Regions from separate parts of the Lysinibacillus sp. FSL P2-0066 genome, predicted to be linked through region 2. Evidence: riboswitches for the same ligand, from Rfam matches in the RefSeq annotation. Region 2 holds a riboswitch; the other holds the start of a gene.
What was found. Region 2 has a riboswitch for thiamine pyrophosphate ahead of thiC (phosphomethylpyrimidine synthase ThiC). Riboswitches for the same ligand answer to the same signal wherever they lie in the genome.

Region 1 (9,306 bases), 2.1 Mb from region 2:
ATCGCTGGTGCTGTAGCATTATTTGGATTTGACGGATTCTTCTTCTCTATTGGTTATTTAGTAGCTTACTTAGTGGTATTATATATCGTTGCTGAGCCATTACGTAACCTTGGGAAATTTACTCTAGCTGACATGATTACAGCGCGTTTTGATAACGCCAAAGTTCGTGGAACAGCTGCTTTAAGCACTATTACAATTGTTTTATTCTACATGATTGCACAACTAGTTGGTGCAGGAGCACTTATTCAATTACTTTTAGGAATCGACTATTGGATCGCTGTATTAATCGTAGGTTTCATGATGACAACTTACGTACTATTCGGTGGTATGACAGCAACATCTTGGGTACAAATTATTAAAGCTTGTCTTTTAATGTTAGGAACAGTTATTATTTCGTTCTTAGTATTAAAAGAGTTCGGCTTCAGTATCTCTACTATGTTTAAAGAAATGACAACGGTTACTGACAGTGGCGCTGCTTATTTAAACCCAGGTCTTAAATATACAAATGGACTTGATACAATCTCGATGTTAATTGCGTTAGTATTAGGTACTGCGGGTCTTCCACATATCTTAATGCGTTTCTTCACAGTAAAAGACGCGAAAACAGCTCGTTCATCTGTTATTTGGGCTACTTGGATCGTAGGTATCTTCTACATTCTAACAATTTTCTTAGGCTTCGGTGCAGCAGCATTCGTTGGGAAAGAAGATATTATCGCAGCAAACGCTGCTGGTAACATGGCTGCCCCACTTCTTGCAGAAGCACTTGGTGGCGACATTCTATTCTCATTCGTTTGTGCAGTAGCATTCGCAACAATTTTAGCGGTAGTAGCAGGTCTTGTACTTTCTGGTGCATCTGCCCTATCTCATGATATTTATGGACAAATTATCAAAAAGGGTAAAATTACAGAAAAAGAGCAAGTTCTTGCAGCTCGTATCGGTTCGATTACAATCGCTGTTATTTCTATCCTATTAGCACTTGGTGCACAAACATTAAACGTTGCATTCTTAGTATCTTTAGCATTCTGTATTGCAGGATCGGCTAACCTTCCAGTTATTATTTACACAATTTATTGGAAACGCTTTAATACAGCAGGTGCTGTTACTGCGATGTTAACAGGTTTAATCTCTGCGTTAGTATTAGTTGCTATGTCTCCAAACGTTTGGAATCCAGTTGAAGGTAAGGCAATTTTCGTTGGTGATCCTTTAATTATGTTAACGAACCCAGCCTTAATCTCTGTACCACTTGGTTTCCTTGGTGGTTTCATCGGCACATTACTTTCTAAAGAAACAGATGATGCGAAGTATCGTGAAGTTGACGTTAAAGCAAACACAGGTATTTCTGTACAGGACGTATCTCACTAATACACTCGACAGCCTCGTAAGTATCTTGCTTACGAGGTTTTACTTTTTCTTCCCTATTCGCTACTATAGAATTAAAAATGAATTGGAGGCGATGCTCATGTCACAATCTAAAGCTAAAAAGAAGCGGATGCACATTAAACGCACAGTTGGTAAAGATGTTGAAAAAAATCGACAATCTATCTCTTTTAGTACACATGAACGTCTAACGAAAACAAAAAACGAAAAATTAGAGCATGATTATACGAAATATAAAAAGCAGTATAAGGACGAATAACTCGTACCCTATACTGCTTTTTCTTATTAAAGCCGATAAAATGTTTTCGTGTTTTGCGTAATAATTTTGGCCACTTCCTGTGTTGATAGCCCTTTGATGGAGGCAATCACCTCAATCGTTGAGTGCATCATCCAGGGAGATGTACGCTTCTTCGTAAACGGTCCCTCAAACGGCCAAGGACCATCCGTTTCTACCATCATCAAATCAATCGGATAATCATAAATTAGCTGTTGAATTTCCTCTTCGTACAAGCAATCTGGCGTAATGGAAATAAAATAACCACACTCTATCATGCGCTTCACAATAGCTTCATCCCCTTTAAACCAATGAAAATGGGCTTCGTGAAGCTGATGCTTTTCCAGCAAATCACACACAATATGGGCGTCCTCATATACTGCGTGTAACACAATTGGCTTGTCCAGCTCCTTCGCCAATACAACAAAACGCTCTAATAGCGCCACATAGGGACGTTCATCAATCGCTTGCTCTTGTCTTAAATAATAAGGTAGACCCACCTCACCAATAGCAACCATGTCATCCTGATGCGAACGAATCCAATCGAATAAAGCTGCCTCATCATTTGGACTTAGTAAAGGCTGTTCAGGATGAAAGCCAAAAGCAGCCTTTACTTGCTGATAGCTGTTCGCTAAACGCAACGTTCTTTCACAAGAGGCAAGTTGCATACTAACCGCGATGACAGCTTTCACTTCTTCTAATAAGGAGGGAATTTCCTCATCGGTGTACTGATCCAAATGAATATGCGCATCAATCAACATACATATCACCCTTTTCCTCCTGTAAATACATAAATAATTGTTGCTTTAACGCTGTGAATGCTGCAGAATGTCGAATCTCCTCTTTCCGGGGTCTCTCAAATGGCACGATGATTTCCTTTTTAACGGTTGCTGGACGCTTGGTTAAAACAAGTATGCGATCGGCTAAAAAGAGAGCTTCCTCAATGCTATGTGTAACAAATAGAATGGATTTACGGTACTCTTCCCAGATGGATAAAAGCCATGCCTGCATTTCCAGTCGAGTAAACTCATCCAACGCAGAAAATGGTTCGTCTAAGCATAAAATCGGTTTATCACTGATCATTGCACGAATAAAGGACACACGCTGCTGCATACCTCCAGACAGTTCGTTCGGGTAGGCATGGATAAAGGAGGCAAGACCAACTTTTTCCAACCATTCCTTAGCACGTTCAACATTCGGTTTATTGTGTAATTCTTCTACAAGCGTGACGTTTTCTACTATTGTACGCCAGGGTAATAGACATGGCTGCTGTGGCATATAGCCAATCGTTCCTTTTTTTCGCTGGATATCCTCTCCATTTAATAAAATGGCTCCTTGATCAATTGGCGAAACACCACCAATTAATTGAAAAAGTGTGCTCTTCCCACTGCCCGAAGGACCAACTATGGCCACAAACTCGCCATCCTTGACGTCAAACGATAGATGATTGAGAACTTGCAGTGTATCGAAGGATTTAGCGATGTTTTGAATGCTGAGCATGATAGCCTCTCCCCTTCACCATGAATTTTTCAATCAAACGAATACCACTAAACAATAGTAAGCTCAAGAGAACAATCGCAAAAATTGCCACAAATACGCGATCCGTACGGAAGGAGGACTGGGCTAGGGTCATGTAAACGCCAATACCCTTTTTTGCACCAAGCCACTCCGCAATGACAGCCCCCATCACACTATATGTAGCCGCAATTTTAATGCCTGAAAAAATAGCAGGATAGGCATGAGGCCATTCTAGCTTCCAAAAGGTTTGTGCCTTTGTAGCACCAACCATAGCAAAATAATGCTTTAACTCAGGTGCTGTTTGCCTGAATCCATCCATTGCCGCAATGACAATCGGGAAAAAGCACACAAGACAAATAATGATAAGCTTCGGTAATAAGCCGAAGCCAAACCAAATAATAAGCAGTGGTGCCAAGACAAGAATAGGAACATTTTGCGACATAATAAGAATTGGATAAAACAGCTCCCGAATGAATGTAAACCGATGCAACACTACTGCCACCGTTAGCCCACAAGCAATGCCAATGGCCAAACCTAGTAGGGCTAATTGCACCGTAGCGAATGCATGTGGTAGAAAGGTATGATATGACTGGAGTGCCTCCGACAAAATACTACTTGGCGCGGGTAATAACCAATGTGGAACTTCAGCCATACGCACGATTAGTTCCCATATGAATAAGAGGAAGGCGATAAAAATTATCGTCCTTCCCTTCTGTAATGCACGTTTCATTACTGATATTTCTCCGTTAATGTATCCATCGTAATACCCGTTGGCTGATATAAAATTTTGACTTGTGTAATGACATTAATGGCACCAAGCTCAATCATCTTGTCATTCATTTTTTCAATGATTTGGAGCAATGTTGACAGCTCACCCTCCATCGTTGTTTCCAATGGATGTACCTCATATTTCACTCCAGAAGCATCGATCACCGCAATTGCTGCATCGACATATGGTATAACATCTTCATATTTCTCTGTCTTCGGAATGATTTGTACACTGATTAATGAATTTGCCATCTTATTTGGCCTCCTTTTTAGGTAAGAAATCATTAGTAAAGGCTTTTTTCGCATCAAATTCGCCCTCTAGTACTTGATTGCTTAACATCCATTTCGCGTAATTTTCCCACACAGAAAGCTTTTGCTCTCCCCATTGCTTGGCATCGTCCTGGTATTTATTGGCCAGCCACTCCTGACTTTTATGCACTAACGCTTTATCTAAATCAGGAGCTGCTTCGATTAAAATATCAGCCGCTTCACTTGGGTTTTCAATTGCGTATTCATAGCCCTTCGATGCAGCTGCCAGAAAGGCTTTCACAACATCAGGGTTGTCCTGTATCATTTTTTCATTTGTAGCTAAAACTGGCGTATAATAATCTAATTGATCACTATAATCTGTAAGATATAGCATATTGATCTTTTCCCCACGCAGCTCAGCTTCAATACCAGTCCATGCATAATAAATCCAAGCAAAATCAATATCTTTTTCCATCATTGTGAAGAAATCTAAATCGCCTGCATTGACGATATCTAGCTTGTTAATATCTGCATTTTCCGTCTGCATTAGTGATTGTAAAACGGCTTGCTCTAATGGCGCACCCCAACCACCATAGGTTTTTCCTTCAAAATCCTTTGGCGATTTAATGCCCTTTGAAGCAATAGAGGCAAAGCCAGATGTATTATGCTGTATAATAGCTGCGATTGAGACCAGCGGCACATCCTGTACTCGTGCCTGTGTTATGCCTTCCTGATAGCTCACGCCAAAATCCGCCTTTCCAGAAGCAACAAGCTGATCTGCACCCGCCTCACCAGGCATGATAATATCAACATCTAAGCCCTGTTCCTCAAAATAACCGAGTTTTTTGGCAACATATAGTCCTGTATGATTTGTATTCGGCGTCCAATCCAGTACCACAGACACCTTTTTCAGCTTGTCAGCAGCCTGCTTGTCACCCTTGTCACTGCAGCCTACTAATGTCAATAGTGCTGCGAATAGAATAAATAACCATTTTTTCATGCGAAAGCCTCCCAGTTTGTAATATGAAAGTGTTCATGAATGAATGTTGTCACCAGAAGAAAGCGTATACAATGTTGGCAAGCTGTTGCTTGAAAACATAAAAAAACGCCTAGGATTCCTCCCAGACGTATTGCAATCAATCTTCAAAACTTTGCTTTTTTGAATAGATGTTCCCTACGCTGGTACGAGCCAAATCAGGTTCAAAGGGTCAGCGTCTATCGGACACAATCTCAGCTAGCAATTACTAGCCCCCCTACATTCTTTCGCTATGAACTTTTCGATGATTATTATACCCATAGTTTCACATAAATGACAAGGTGCTATTTTTTGAATAAGCTTAAAGCCCAGCACTCCTTAGAGACTGGGCATACATTTAGCTTGGTTTCTGTTCTTTTTTGGCTGTTAAAACATGAGATATTGCTCCATCTGTTGCAATATCCACTTTAAATGAACCATTGGAATGGCGATCCGCACGAGATAATGCTTGTACGTCAATCACCTCTTGAACACCTTTTTCAGTTTCAATCACAACCTGCTCCTCGTCTGTTGCTTGAACAACTGCCACAATTCGGTGAGGGTTTGCTTTTAACTCTGTTAATACTTTTAGTCCACGTTTTGCACGACTTGCTACTTCAACTTCAGCGACATTCATTTTCTTCACGGCCCCACGCTGTGTCACAATGACTACATATTGGGTAACATCAGGCTGTAATACATTGACTCCAACTAAGGCTTCTCCATCTTTTAGTGTGATCCCTTTCACACCGCCTGTTTTCACACCTGTAACTGGTAATTCCTCCATCGGGAAACGAATCGCATAGGCTGTATCCGTTGTGAGCATTAGCTCCACGTCATCTGTTACAAACGATGCATAGATCATCGCATCACCAGCCTTGACGTTCATCGTTTTAATTGGCTTTGAATAACGTGTTACCGCATAGTCTGCGAGTGGTGAGCGCTTAATTTGGCCATCTTTTGTGGCTGTGAAGACATACGTATTTGGCTGTTCAAATGTTTCGAAGCCATAAACCGCAATAATGGATTCATCTTCCCCTGTTGGCACAATACTTGAAATATGCTGGCCGAGATCCTTCCAGCGTATATCAGGCAGCTCATGAACAGGCTGATAAATATAATTGCCTCGATTTGTGAACAGCAATAGATGGTGCTGTGTATTTAAGTTTGCTTCATACAATAAATAATCTGAATCCTTCATGGCAAAATCTTGCCCATTTGAAGCGGCATGAGAACGTGTGGATGTACGTTTAATATAACCATCCTTCGTTACTGTTACGACAACCTCTTCACTTGGCACAAGGACATCCAATGTAATTTTAATTTCTTCAATTTCTTGCTCAATCTTCGAGCGGCGTGGTTCTGTAAAGCGTTTCTTAATATCTAGCAACTCTTGTTTAATAACACGCACAAGCTTAGCCTCACTTTGCAGAATCCCCTCTAGCTTCGCAATTAACTTATTTAACTCGTCCTGTTCCTGACGTAGCTCCGTAATATCCGTATTCGTTAAACGGTATAATTGCAGGCTTACAATGGCCTCTGCTTGTACCTCTGTAAAATCAAACTTCGCTTGTAAATTAAGCTTCGCATCCTTCTTATCATTAGAAGAACGGATCGTCGCAATAACTTCATCTAAAATGGAAAGAGCTTTAATTAATCCATCTACAATATGAGAACGATCCTTTGCCTTTTGTAAATCATAAATGGAACGGTTTGTTACCACTTCTTTTTGATGGGCGATATACGCATCTAGTAATAATGGCAATGTCATCATTGTTGGACGACGATTATGGATTGCAATCATATTAAAATTATAAGCTACCTGTAAATCCGTTGTTTTAAACAAGTACTGTAAAATTCCTTGCCCAGGTACATCTTTTTTCAGCTCAATCACGACACGTAAGCCTGTACGGTCTGATTCATCTCGAATTTCCGCAATGCCTTCTAGTCTTTTATCTACACGTTGCTCATCAATTTTTTTCACAAGATTCGCTTTATTTACATCATATGGTAACTCAGTGATAACAATTTGCTCTTTACCACCCTTAATTGGTTCGACAACTGCTTGTGCACGAACAATGATTTTACCTCGACCTGTTTCATACGCCTTCTTGATACCATCTACACCTTGAATGATTCCACCAGTTGGGAAATCTGGCCCTTTAATCACCGTCATCAATTCATCTACAGTAGCATTAGGCTTTTCTAAGCGCATTAACACAGCATCCAGTACTTCATCCAAGGCATGTGGTGGAATATCTGTCGCATACCCAGCGGAAATTCCTGTAGAGCCATTGACTAAAAGGTTAGGAAAACGTGCTGGTAATACAGTTGGCTCCATATCCTGATCATCAAAGTTTGGCACAAATTCAACCGTTTTCTTGCCAATATCTCGTAGCATTTCAGCGGCAATAGCTGATAGTCTCGCCTCTGTATAACGCATTGCAGCTGGAGGATCGCCATCTACCGAGCCATTGTTCCCGTGCATCTCAATGAGCATATGACGTGCCTTCCAGTCCTGACTCATCCGTACCATCGCTTCATACACAGAGCTATCGCCGTGCGGATGATAGTTACCAATTACATTACCCACTGTTTTTGCGGATTTACGGAACGGCTTATCATGTGTGTTGCCTTCCGTAAACATCGCATATAAAATACGGCGCTGTACTGGTTTAAGACCGTCACGTGCATCAGGCAACGCGCGGTCTTGAATAATATATTTACTATAGCGACCAAAACGGTCACCCATTACTTCTTCTAACGGTAAATCTTGAAACTTTTCTGTACTACTCATGCTTGGTCCTCCTCTTGTTGGATGAATTCATTCTCTAAAATGTTAGAATCATCCTCCATACCGAAGTCTACATTGGCTTCGATCCATTTACGACGTGGTTCCACCTTATCACCCATTAACGTCGTGACACGTCTCTCCGCTCGTGCACCATCCTCGATTGTGACACGAATCAATGTCCGTGTTTCAGGGTTCATCGTTGTGTCCCACAGTTGGTCTGCATTCATCTCACCAAGACCTTTATAACGCTGTAATATGTAACCCTTTCCAACCTTCTTGATGGCCTTTTGTAAATCACTTTCTGTCCAAGCATATTCAATGACTTCTTTTTTCCCTGTACCTCTTGAGACTTTATAAAGCGGCGGTAGTGCGATATAGACCTTCCCAGACTCAATGAGCGGACGCATATAACGATAGAAGAATGTTAATAGCAAGACTTGAATATGTGCCCCATCCGTATCCGCATCGGTCATGATGACTACTTTATTGTAGGCAGAATCCTCCACCGCAAAATCCGTACCAACACCTGCCCCAATCGCATGGATAATCGTTGAAATTTCTTCGTTTTTCATAATATCCTGTAGCTTGGCTTTCTCTGTATTGATTACCTTCCCGCGCAATGGCAGAATCGCTTGGAATGTACGGTCACGACCTTGTTTAGCAGAGCCACCCGCAGAATCACCCTCGACTAAATACAGCTCATTTTTTGCCGCATTACGTGACTGAGCTGGTGTTAATTTTCCAGATAAAATCGTACTACCCTTTTTGTTTTTCTTGCCATTTCGTGCATCCTCACGCGCTTTACGAGCTGCTTCACGCACTTGCTGCGCTCGAATCGCTTTACGAACAAGAGAAGCTGATAATTCTGCATTTTCCTCTAGCACATACAAAATTTGCTCAGACACTACACTATCCACTGCAGAACGAGCCTCACTTGTCCCAAGCTTGCCCTTTGTTTGTCCTTCAAATTGTAGTAAGTGCTCTGGAATACGAACAGATACAATGGCCGCTAAGCCTTCACGAATATCTGTCCCCTCAAGGTTTTTATCCTTGTCCTTTAACAAGCCAATTTTTCTTGCATATTCATTAAAGACACGCGTCAATGCTGCCTTTGCACCCGTTTCATGTGTACCACCATCTCGTGTACGAACATTATTAACAAATGATAAAATCGTTTCCGAATAACCATCGTTATACTGGAAAGCAAACTCTACTTCGATGTCATCCTGTACGCCTTCTACATATTTTACTGGATGAAGGACATCCTTTTCCTCATTCAAATACGCAACGAAAGCCTCAATGCCATTCTCA
Region 2 (9,306 bases):
TTCTTTCCGTCTGAGTAGTCCAAGGCGAATTATAAGGTACATTTGATCCGTCCCAAGAAACCGTAACATATTGAACAGAATTAATTAAAGACTGTAGTGAAGCTTTATCGCCATAACCATATTTTGTACCACTCTTTTGAGCAGCTTGGTAGACTGCTAGTGCATTTTTGTACTGATTGATGGCATTTTTCACCTGTTCTTGTGAGGCATTTGAATTATTTGCTACAGCCTTCGCACTTGCTACAGCAGAATCAAACACTGTGCGGTCTGCTTGTGTCGTCCATTTGTCCGTATTTAAAATATCATAGCCGTTTACAGATACTTGTACATATGGTGGGGATGCGATAAGTGTATTAAGTTCCTTTTTATCAATAACAGGTAGTGTCACGGAGACATTTTTATTGTCTACTTGTACATTGTTTACCAGATGTCCTGAATCTAAAGCTACTTTAGTACCGCCCTTTACAACGATTTGCTCTATTTTACCCTCACCATAAAGATTGAAATCTTTCGCAACATCAATTGTAAGCTTTTCTATATTAGACATAGCTTCAAAAGATGTAACTTTACCTACTACATCTACTTTGGAAAGAGTTTGGTCAGAAGATATATTGACTTTAGTACGTTCCAAATTGATGTTTGATGATTTCATATCGATTAAAGTAACGTATAGCCAACTTACATTTTTCGTTACAATTGGTTTTAATGTAATTGTTTCATCTACTACTACATCATCAAGTGTAAGGGCTTTTTTTACTCTGTTTGTAATGAAAAGCTGACCATCCACACTAACATCTTGAATCTTTAGATAGTCTGCATTTACAGTAAGATCTCCAGAGATTTGTGCATCACCTCCATCAAAATAGACAGATTTTTTGCTTGTACCTGCTTTGTTTAATATTAATGAGGTAACGTCCGTAATTTGACCATTTTTCACTACAATGGTAGCCCGGGCATTTGTTAATGCAGTTTTATTTGAAGTATCAAATAGGGGCTTTAATGCCGATTGAACTCTAAATGTACCATTAGATGTTATCACAGTATCTTTTGTTATGTTTTTGATCGTTACGGATTCACCAATCACCTTTTTTGCTGCTGCTACCTGTGTCTCATATAAATTTGATTGAATTTGAGATGATGCGGCATTCGCAGTAGACATTGGTAATACTAGTGTCGCTGTAATAGCCGTGGCCATTAATGTTGATAGCGCTTTATTTTTCATGTGAGTCACTCCAATCATTCTATTTAATAGTTAATATATCATATTCTTCTATAATTTAGAATTCGAAGAGAATGTTTTACTATTAATCTCAATTCAAATAAGTCATTAGTCCTTTGTATTGAAAAATGATGATTGGCAATGTATCGGTATTTTTCTCTATAATTTTGTAAGTTTTCTACTTTATTTGCTAAATAATTTATTGTGATACAATCATCCATCCATTATTATTAGTATAAAAGTGGGGGTGTTAGTAATGAAAAAATCAAGAGGAATTGCCTTAAAACTTTCTTCCCTTATAATAGGATTATTTCTCATTTTATTTTTATCCTATACTGTCATAACGGGGATTATTATAAAAAAGCAAAGTGTTGAAGACGCAGAGCATGGAACATTGCAAACAGCTGAATCCTCTGCAGCTATTATGAGTGAACGCTTTAAGAAAGCCAATACGACATTACAAACAACAAAGCGTATCATAGAAAGCATGGAGAAGAATAATACGTTGTCTACCAAAGGTGTTATAGACATAATGGAAAATAATTTAGCTAACAATAATGACATTCTTGGGGTAGGAGCAATCTTTGAGCAGAATTCTATTATTCTTGAACCAACTGAGGCTGCTTTAATAGATACTAACAAGCGTTTTATACCTTATTTAAGTAAGAACGGAAATGATATCACGACTGCTCAAATCGAAGGTATTGATGATAAGAGTGTTTCTGAGTGGTATTGGGTACCAAAAGAAGACAGACGTGCAGTTTTGACGGAGCCCTATGATTATAATGTAAATGGGCAATCTGTATTAATGACAACGATTTCGGTGCCATTAATCAATGCTTCTGGAGCATTTTTCGGTGTATTGACAGCGGATGTATCAATAGACTTTTTAAATGATTTAACAAAATCGAACGCCCCAGCAGGCGGTTACGCAGCAATTATTACGAATAAAGGTGTGCTAACAGCTAACAGTTTTGGTGAAGAGCTTGTTGGGCGCAATATGCAAGAGGATCCTACTTGGACAAGTATTAGTAAGACAATGGAAAATGGTGAACTAACAAGTATGTACGCTGATTCTAATCAGCTGAAGGAAAAGGCATATAATGTTTTTGCTCCAATGATTTTAGAGGGCATTGACGAAACTTGGACTGTTCAAGTCGTGTTAGCTGAATCAAAGATCCTAGAGACATATAATCATGTATTTGTATTTACGATTATTGCTTCTATTATTATGGTCATTTTGATGACAGTTGCAAGTGTGTTATTCATCTTTAAACAGTTAAAGCCACTTAAATTTTTACGTACATCGATTGAAACGGCAGCCGAAGGGGATTTAACACAAAAGGTAGAGGAGAAATATATTAAGCCTGATGAAATTGGAGCAGTGGCTGTGGCCTATAATAATATGTTGGATAAAACCAATAGTGCAATTCAAACCGTTCTAAATTCTACGAGGTTATTGAACCAATCTTCTAATCAGGTAAATGAGGCATTTAATGAGGTAGTTGCTTCTAGTCAGGAGGTTTCGGTAGCTATCAACGAAATTGCACAGGGAGCTTCGAAGCAATCAGAGGATACAGAAGAAACAAATTATCGGATGATGGATTTATCTGATCAGATTGATGCCATTACGTCCCTTTCCAATGAAATGGATGAGCTATCTCATAAAACAGGTGTAACAACGGAAAAAGGATTGCATGAGGTTGAAAGTTTAAGAGTGCGTAATATGGAGACAAATGAGATGAATGGGCGTATCCAGCAGCAAATAGAATCATTAGCTTCTAATATTGCCAATATTAATCAGATCATTGCTTCGATCCAAAGCATTACCGAGCAGACTAATCTGCTAGCTTTAAATGCAAGTATTGAGGCAGCACGTGCTGGTGAACATGGTAAAGGATTTGCTGTAGTAGCAGAGGAAGTTAGAAAGCTAGCAGAACAATCTAAGAATGAAACAGAAATTATTAAGAGTACGGTAGAAAGCATTCTTGAAAATTCTCAGCAAACGGTTGCTGTTATTGCATCTAATGCAGATTTAATGCAATCACAAAATGAGTCAGTACAAAGCACGCAACTAGCATTTAAAGATAGCAGTGACTTGTCAGGTTCAATTGCCAATTCTATTAGTGAATTAATGAATAAATTATCTAGTATGTTAGAGCATAAAAATCAGGCAATCATGGCTATCCAAAGCATTTCGGCTATTTCAGAGCAAACAGCAGCCTCTGCGGAACAAGTAAGTGCTTCCGCAATGGATCAACAAGCAGAATTACAAAAAGTAGCAGAGTCTATTCAAAATATGAACGATATTTCAAACGAGCTACAAGAGGTTGTAAATCGATTTAAGCTTGCTTAAAGGGAAAGGCTGCCTTCGTTATAGAGGCAGTCTTCTTTTATTGTGAAAGTCAGAGAAATTGACCTAGAAGGAATTCGACACTACTATTAACACTGGAAGGGGGACATTGATATGATGTATCTCGGAATGATTTTCTTTCAAATTGTTGTACCTATTTTAGTGTTACTTGTAATAGGCGCTATACTACAAAAGAAATTTCGCTTTAATTTAAAAGCATTATCTCAGCTTATTACATATTGCTTTATGCCAGCAGCTGTTTTTGTAAATTTATATGAAACACATGTGGAATTATCTGTACTGGGAGAGGTCGGATTATTTATTGTACTCTTTATCGGTAGTCAAATGATACTCAGTCACTTTATGGCAAAAGGGTTAGGTTTAGCTAGAACAGAGGCAGCTGTCTTTAAAAATAGTGTTGTGCTCATTAACTCGGGTAATTACGGTATTCCAGTGGCTCAAATGATATTTGCCACGCAACCTATTGGAGTAGCCATTCAGGTCATGCTCGTAATCTTTCAAAATATGACTACGTATACATATGGTTTATACAATTTAATTTCTTCTACAAAGTCAGGTATGACAATCATCAAGGATTTCTTTAAAATGCCTATTATTCATGCGCTGATTATAGGTGTCGCTATGAATTATTTTGATATCGGTATTCCACAGTTTATCAAAATACCAGTAGAACATGTGGCAGATGGATTTATTGCTGTGGCTCTAATTACTTTAGGTGCGCAATTATCACAACTAGAGATGAAATCAATGTTTAATAAAACCGTCTTTATCAGCTGTTTTACGCGACTAATTATTGGACCATCTGTGGCATTGGCCATTATTTATATATTGGGATTAGATGGAGTCGTCGCACAATCACTCTTTATAGCTAGTGCCTTTCCAACATCCCGCAATAGTTCTAGTCTAGCATTGGAATATGATGTAGATTCAGCAACAGCCGCGCAAGCTGTTTTATTTTCAACCATTGTAAGCTGTATAACTGTAACCATTGTGATCTATTTTGCAGAAGTATTATTTACCTAGTAAGATAAAAAATAACTTCCATCTCTTAGTATTATCTGCTACACTAGCATCAAACTAAATAGTATTAACTAGGGGAGTCTGATGAGTCAGGCTGAGAGGGAAACGCTACGAAGTTTCTTGACCCTTTGGACCTGATCTGGCTCATACCAGCGTGGGAAAGTTAAGAAGCTATTGCAGAGTATGCAATCAATAGACCTTTACATTCGTGGCCGGATCCAAATAATTATTTTGGATTCGGCCTTTATTTTTTAGATTGTTGGGGTGAGCTAGAATCGGTCCTTATATCAAAATAAATTTAAGGGAGAGAAGTAGCTCATGTCAGCAATTAGTGAAAAGAATATGACCATTATGTCCAGCTTTGAGGGAAGCAAAAAAGTATATGTGGAAGGATCACGCCCAGATATTCTAGTACCTATGCGAGAAATTGCATTAAGTCCGACAACAGGCAGTTTTGGAAATGAAGAAAATCCTCCTATTCGAGTATATGATACGAGTGGACCCTATACAGATCCAGCCTACCAAGTAGATATTACGAAAGGTTTACCTGCCTTACGAAATACATGGATTCAAGAGCGAGGGGATGTAGAAGTATATGAGGGACGCGCCGTTAAACCAGAGGATAATGGCTTTCGTCGTGCAGATGACCCACGTAATCATGAAAATATCTTTCCTGGATTAGCAAGAAAGCCTTTACGTGCTAAAAAGGGTAAAAATGTGACACAGCTTCATTATGCACGAAATGGGATTATAACGCCTGAAATGGAGTTTGTAGCGATTCGCGAAAATGTGGAACCTGAATTTGTCCGTTCAGAAATTGCAGCGGGGCGTGCTATAATGCCTTCTAATATTAATCACCCTGAGGCAGAGCCGATGATTATTGGACGTAATTTCCATGTGAAGATCAATGCTAATATTGGGAATTCTGCTGTAACTTCTTCCATTGCGGAAGAAGTTGAGAAAATGACCTGGGCAACACGATGGGGTGCAGATAATATTATGGATTTATCGACTGGTAAACATATTCATACAACAAGAGAATGGATTATTCGAAATGCTGCAGTGCCAGTGGGAACAGTGCCAATTTATCAGGCTTTAGAAAAGGTAAATGGTGTAGCAGAGGATTTAACGTGGGAGGTTTATCGTGATACCCTCATTGAACAAGCTGAGCAGGGTGTGGATTACTTCACCATTCATGCAGGCGTCCTTTTACGCTATGTACCACTTACAGCAAATCGTGTAACAGGCATTGTATCTCGTGGGGGCTCTATCATGGCACAGTGGTGTTTATATCATCATCAAGAGAATTTCCTGTATACACACTTTGAGGAAATCTGTGAAATTATGAAAGCCTATGATGTTGCTTTTTCCTTAGGTGATGGTTTACGCCCAGGCTCAATTGCAGATGCCAATGATGAGGCACAATTTGCAGAGCTTGAAACATTAGGTGAGCTAACGCAAATTGCTTGGAAGCATGATGTTCAGGTGATGGTTGAAGGGCCGGGTCATGTACCAATGCATCTGATTAAAGAAAATATGGACAAACAATTAGAGGTTTGTAAGGAAGCGCCCTTCTATACATTGGGACCACTCACAACAGATATTGCTCCAGGTTATGACCACATTACCTCAGCCATTGGAGCAGCGATGATCGGATGGTTTGGTACAGCGATGCTTTGTTATGTGACACCGAAAGAGCATCTTGGTTTACCGAATCGTGAGGACGTTCGTGTGGGCGTTATCACTTATAAAATTGCTGCACATGCTGCTGATTTAGCAAAAGGCCATCCAGGTGCACAACAACGAGACGATGCACTGTCTAAAGCGCGCTTTGAGTTCCGTTGGCGTGATCAATTCAATTTGTCACTAGATCCCGAGCGTGCAGTGGAATATCATGATGAGACACTCCCAGCGGAGGGAGCAAAAACAGCACACTTTTGTTCTATGTGTGGGCCTAAATTCTGTAGTATGAGAATTTCACAGGATATTCGTAATTATGCTAAAGATAAGGATTTAAATACGACTGAAGCGATCCATCAAGGTATGAAGGAAAAGGCTGAGGAGTTTAAAAAAGCAGGCAGCCAAATTTACCAATAATGAAAGAAAAGGCTTATGTCAAAATATAGACATAGGCCTTTTCTTTATCAAAAAACTCCATGTGAATAGTGGATTCACATGGAGTATAAGTTGGATTTGGATATCAATAATTAAGTGGATATTAAACGTTTGTTGGTTGTTTTACATATGGGTTTGTAAGGTCCATACCTTCTAATGAAAGACCCATCGCTTTTGCTACACCTTCACCATATGCTGGGTCGGCTAGATAGCAGTGAAGGATGTGACGGCGTTTGATAAATTCTTCAACAGAAGCCATATCATTCGCTGTATTTTCAAATAAGCGTTGTTGCTCTTCCGCAGTCAATAGACGGAATAGTTTACCTGGTTGCTCAAAGTAATTATTATCGTCTTCACGGAAATCATGAATACCTGCATGACCATCAATGCGTAATTCAGGCTCTTTATGATCTAAATTATGCTCCCACTCGCCATAGCTATTTGGTTCATAGCTTAATGTCGAACCAAGATTGCCATCAAAGCGCATTGCTCCATCGCGGTGGAAAGTACGGAATGGACATTTTGGTGCGTTGACAGGAAGCATATAGTGGTTTACACCAAGACGATAGCGTTGTGCATCCGCATATGCAAAGATACGACCTTGTAGCATTTTATCTGGTGAGAAGCTGATGCCAGGAACAATGTTAGATGGTGCAAATGCAGCTTGTTCAACTTCTGCAAAGTAGTTGTCCGGGTTTTTGTTTAACTCGAACTCACCTACAGGAATTAATGGGAAGTCTTTTTTATACCATACCTTTGTTAAATCAAATGGGTTGTATGGTAGCTCACGCGCTTGCTCCTCTGTCATTACCTGAATGTACATTTTCCATTTAGGGAAATCGCCTTTTTCAATGGCTTCATATAAATCACGTTGTGAAGATTCACGGTCTTGACCAATAATCTCATTAGCCTCAGCACCAGTTAGGTTCTTAATGCCTTGCTCTGTACGGAAGTGGAATTTAACCCACACACGCTCATTATTAGCATTGATAAAGCTATACGTATGAGAACCAAATCCGTGCATATTGCGGTAACCAGCTGGAATACCACGGTCAGACATAACAATTGTCACTTGATGAAGTGCTTCAGGTAATGAAGTCCAGAAATCCCAGTTAGAGTTGGCATTTTTCATATTTGTACGTGGGTCACGTTTTACCACGTGGTTTAAATCTGTAAAGTGTAATGGGTCGCGGAAGAAGAATACAGGTGTATTGTTCCCTACTAAATCCCAGTTTCCATCTTCTGTATAGAATTTAAGGGCAAAGCCACGAATATCTCGCTCTGCATCTGCTGCACCACGCTCACCAGCTACTGTAGAGAAACGTGCGAACATTTCAGTTTTCTTGCCGATCTCTGAGAAGATTTTCGCTTTTGTATATTGTGAAATATCATGCGTTACAGTAAAAGTACCAAATGCACCAGAGCCTTTTGCGTGCATACGACGTTCTGGAATTACTTCACGATTGAAATTTGCTAATTTTTCAACTAACCATACATCTTGAAGTAAAAGAGGGCCACGTGGACCTGCTGACATAGAGTCATGGTTACTTACTACTGGAGCACCACCTGCTGTTGTAAATCGACGGCTACGATCATTTGCGTTTGTCATATTAGTTTACCTCCTGAAAAAAATGTGAGTCAAACTCTTCGTCTATAACTATAACAAATATAAAATAGAATTGCTAGTACATTATAATAATTATCGTTAAAGAATTTTTATATTTAAGTACAAACTATAAATATATGCGCTAGACATGCGAATTATACATAGTTTTTAGCTTTAATTTATTTTATTTAATCTCAATTTTAAAGATAATTGTCACATTAAGATCAAGATAATGACAGTATGATAAAAATCTTTATTGAAAATAAAATGAACTAATTGAAAATTATTTTAATCAATCCTTTAATTTTTTCTATATCGATTAGGCGTAATACCAATTTGTTGCTTAAATAATTTTATGAAATAATTTGGGTCATCAAAACCGTTTAAATGAGCGATTTCACTAATAGCAAAATCTGTTTCTAGCAGCATTTTTGTGGCATGTTGAATTCTTACTTGCTGTAAATAGCGCTTAAATGGCAAGCCTTGTTTTCTTGAGAAAATCGTACTTAAATAATTGGGGCTTATTCCAAGCTTATGAGCGACAAAGGGAAGAGACAGTGCGCTATCTTTAAATTGTTGATCAATTACTTCTATAGCTAGTTCAACATAGTCAGCTCGTTTCTCTATTCTAGCTTCCCTTGCTAACTCAATTAATGTCTGCGTGAAAGAAATAATCCCATTGAGTATCGTATAAAATATAGGATGCTCAATGATTAAGTGAAATAGCTGACGGTAGTTTTGTTCGATAACCGCTTTTTCATGTAATTTATATTTCAGCATAAAGCGTCTAATTTGTGCTAAGACACTCGTCAGATGAATGCGTAAATCATCTTGCTCATAATATATGCCTTCATTAGAAAGCCGATATAAAAATGTTTTAACGGCCTCTAGGTTTCCATCTTCCAAACTACTTATTAGTAATTGTTGTTCTTCTGGTGTTAGTAAGGGGTCAAAGGGCTGAGTCTCATATTG

Region 1: another riboswitch for thiamine pyrophosphate. It lies ahead of MKZ14_RS11725 (ABC transporter substrate-binding protein); the one in region 2 lies ahead of thiC (phosphomethylpyrimidine synthase ThiC).

What each region holds. Positions count from the first base shown of each region.
Region 1 is NZ_CP150202.1:2,361,240-2,370,545, forward strand. It holds gene MKZ14_RS11695 (sodium/solute symporter) at 1-1,362, shown strand, start outside; gene MKZ14_RS11700 (hypothetical protein) at 1,460-1,636, shown strand; gene MKZ14_RS11705 (TatD family hydrolase) at 1,663-2,412, opposite strand; gene MKZ14_RS11710 (ABC transporter ATP-binding protein) at 2,402-3,151, opposite strand; gene MKZ14_RS11715 (ABC transporter permease) at 3,126-3,899, opposite strand; gene MKZ14_RS11720 (thiamine-binding protein) at 3,899-4,189, opposite strand; gene MKZ14_RS11725 (ABC transporter substrate-binding protein) at 4,191-5,186, opposite strand; TPP riboswitch at 5,341-5,451, opposite strand; gene parC (DNA topoisomerase IV subunit A) at 5,560-7,998, opposite strand; gene parE (DNA topoisomerase IV subunit B) at 7,995-9,306, opposite strand, start outside.
Region 2 is NZ_CP150202.1:225,058-234,363, forward strand. It holds gene MKZ14_RS01120 (hypothetical protein) at 1-1,222, opposite strand, end outside; gene MKZ14_RS01125 (methyl-accepting chemotaxis protein) at 1,476-3,575, shown strand; gene MKZ14_RS01130 (AEC family transporter) at 3,687-4,616, shown strand; TPP riboswitch at 4,677-4,791, shown strand; gene thiC (phosphomethylpyrimidine synthase ThiC) at 4,932-6,710, shown strand; gene MKZ14_RS01140 (catalase) at 6,832-8,337, opposite strand; gene MKZ14_RS01145 (helix-turn-helix domain-containing protein) at 8,635-9,306, opposite strand, start outside.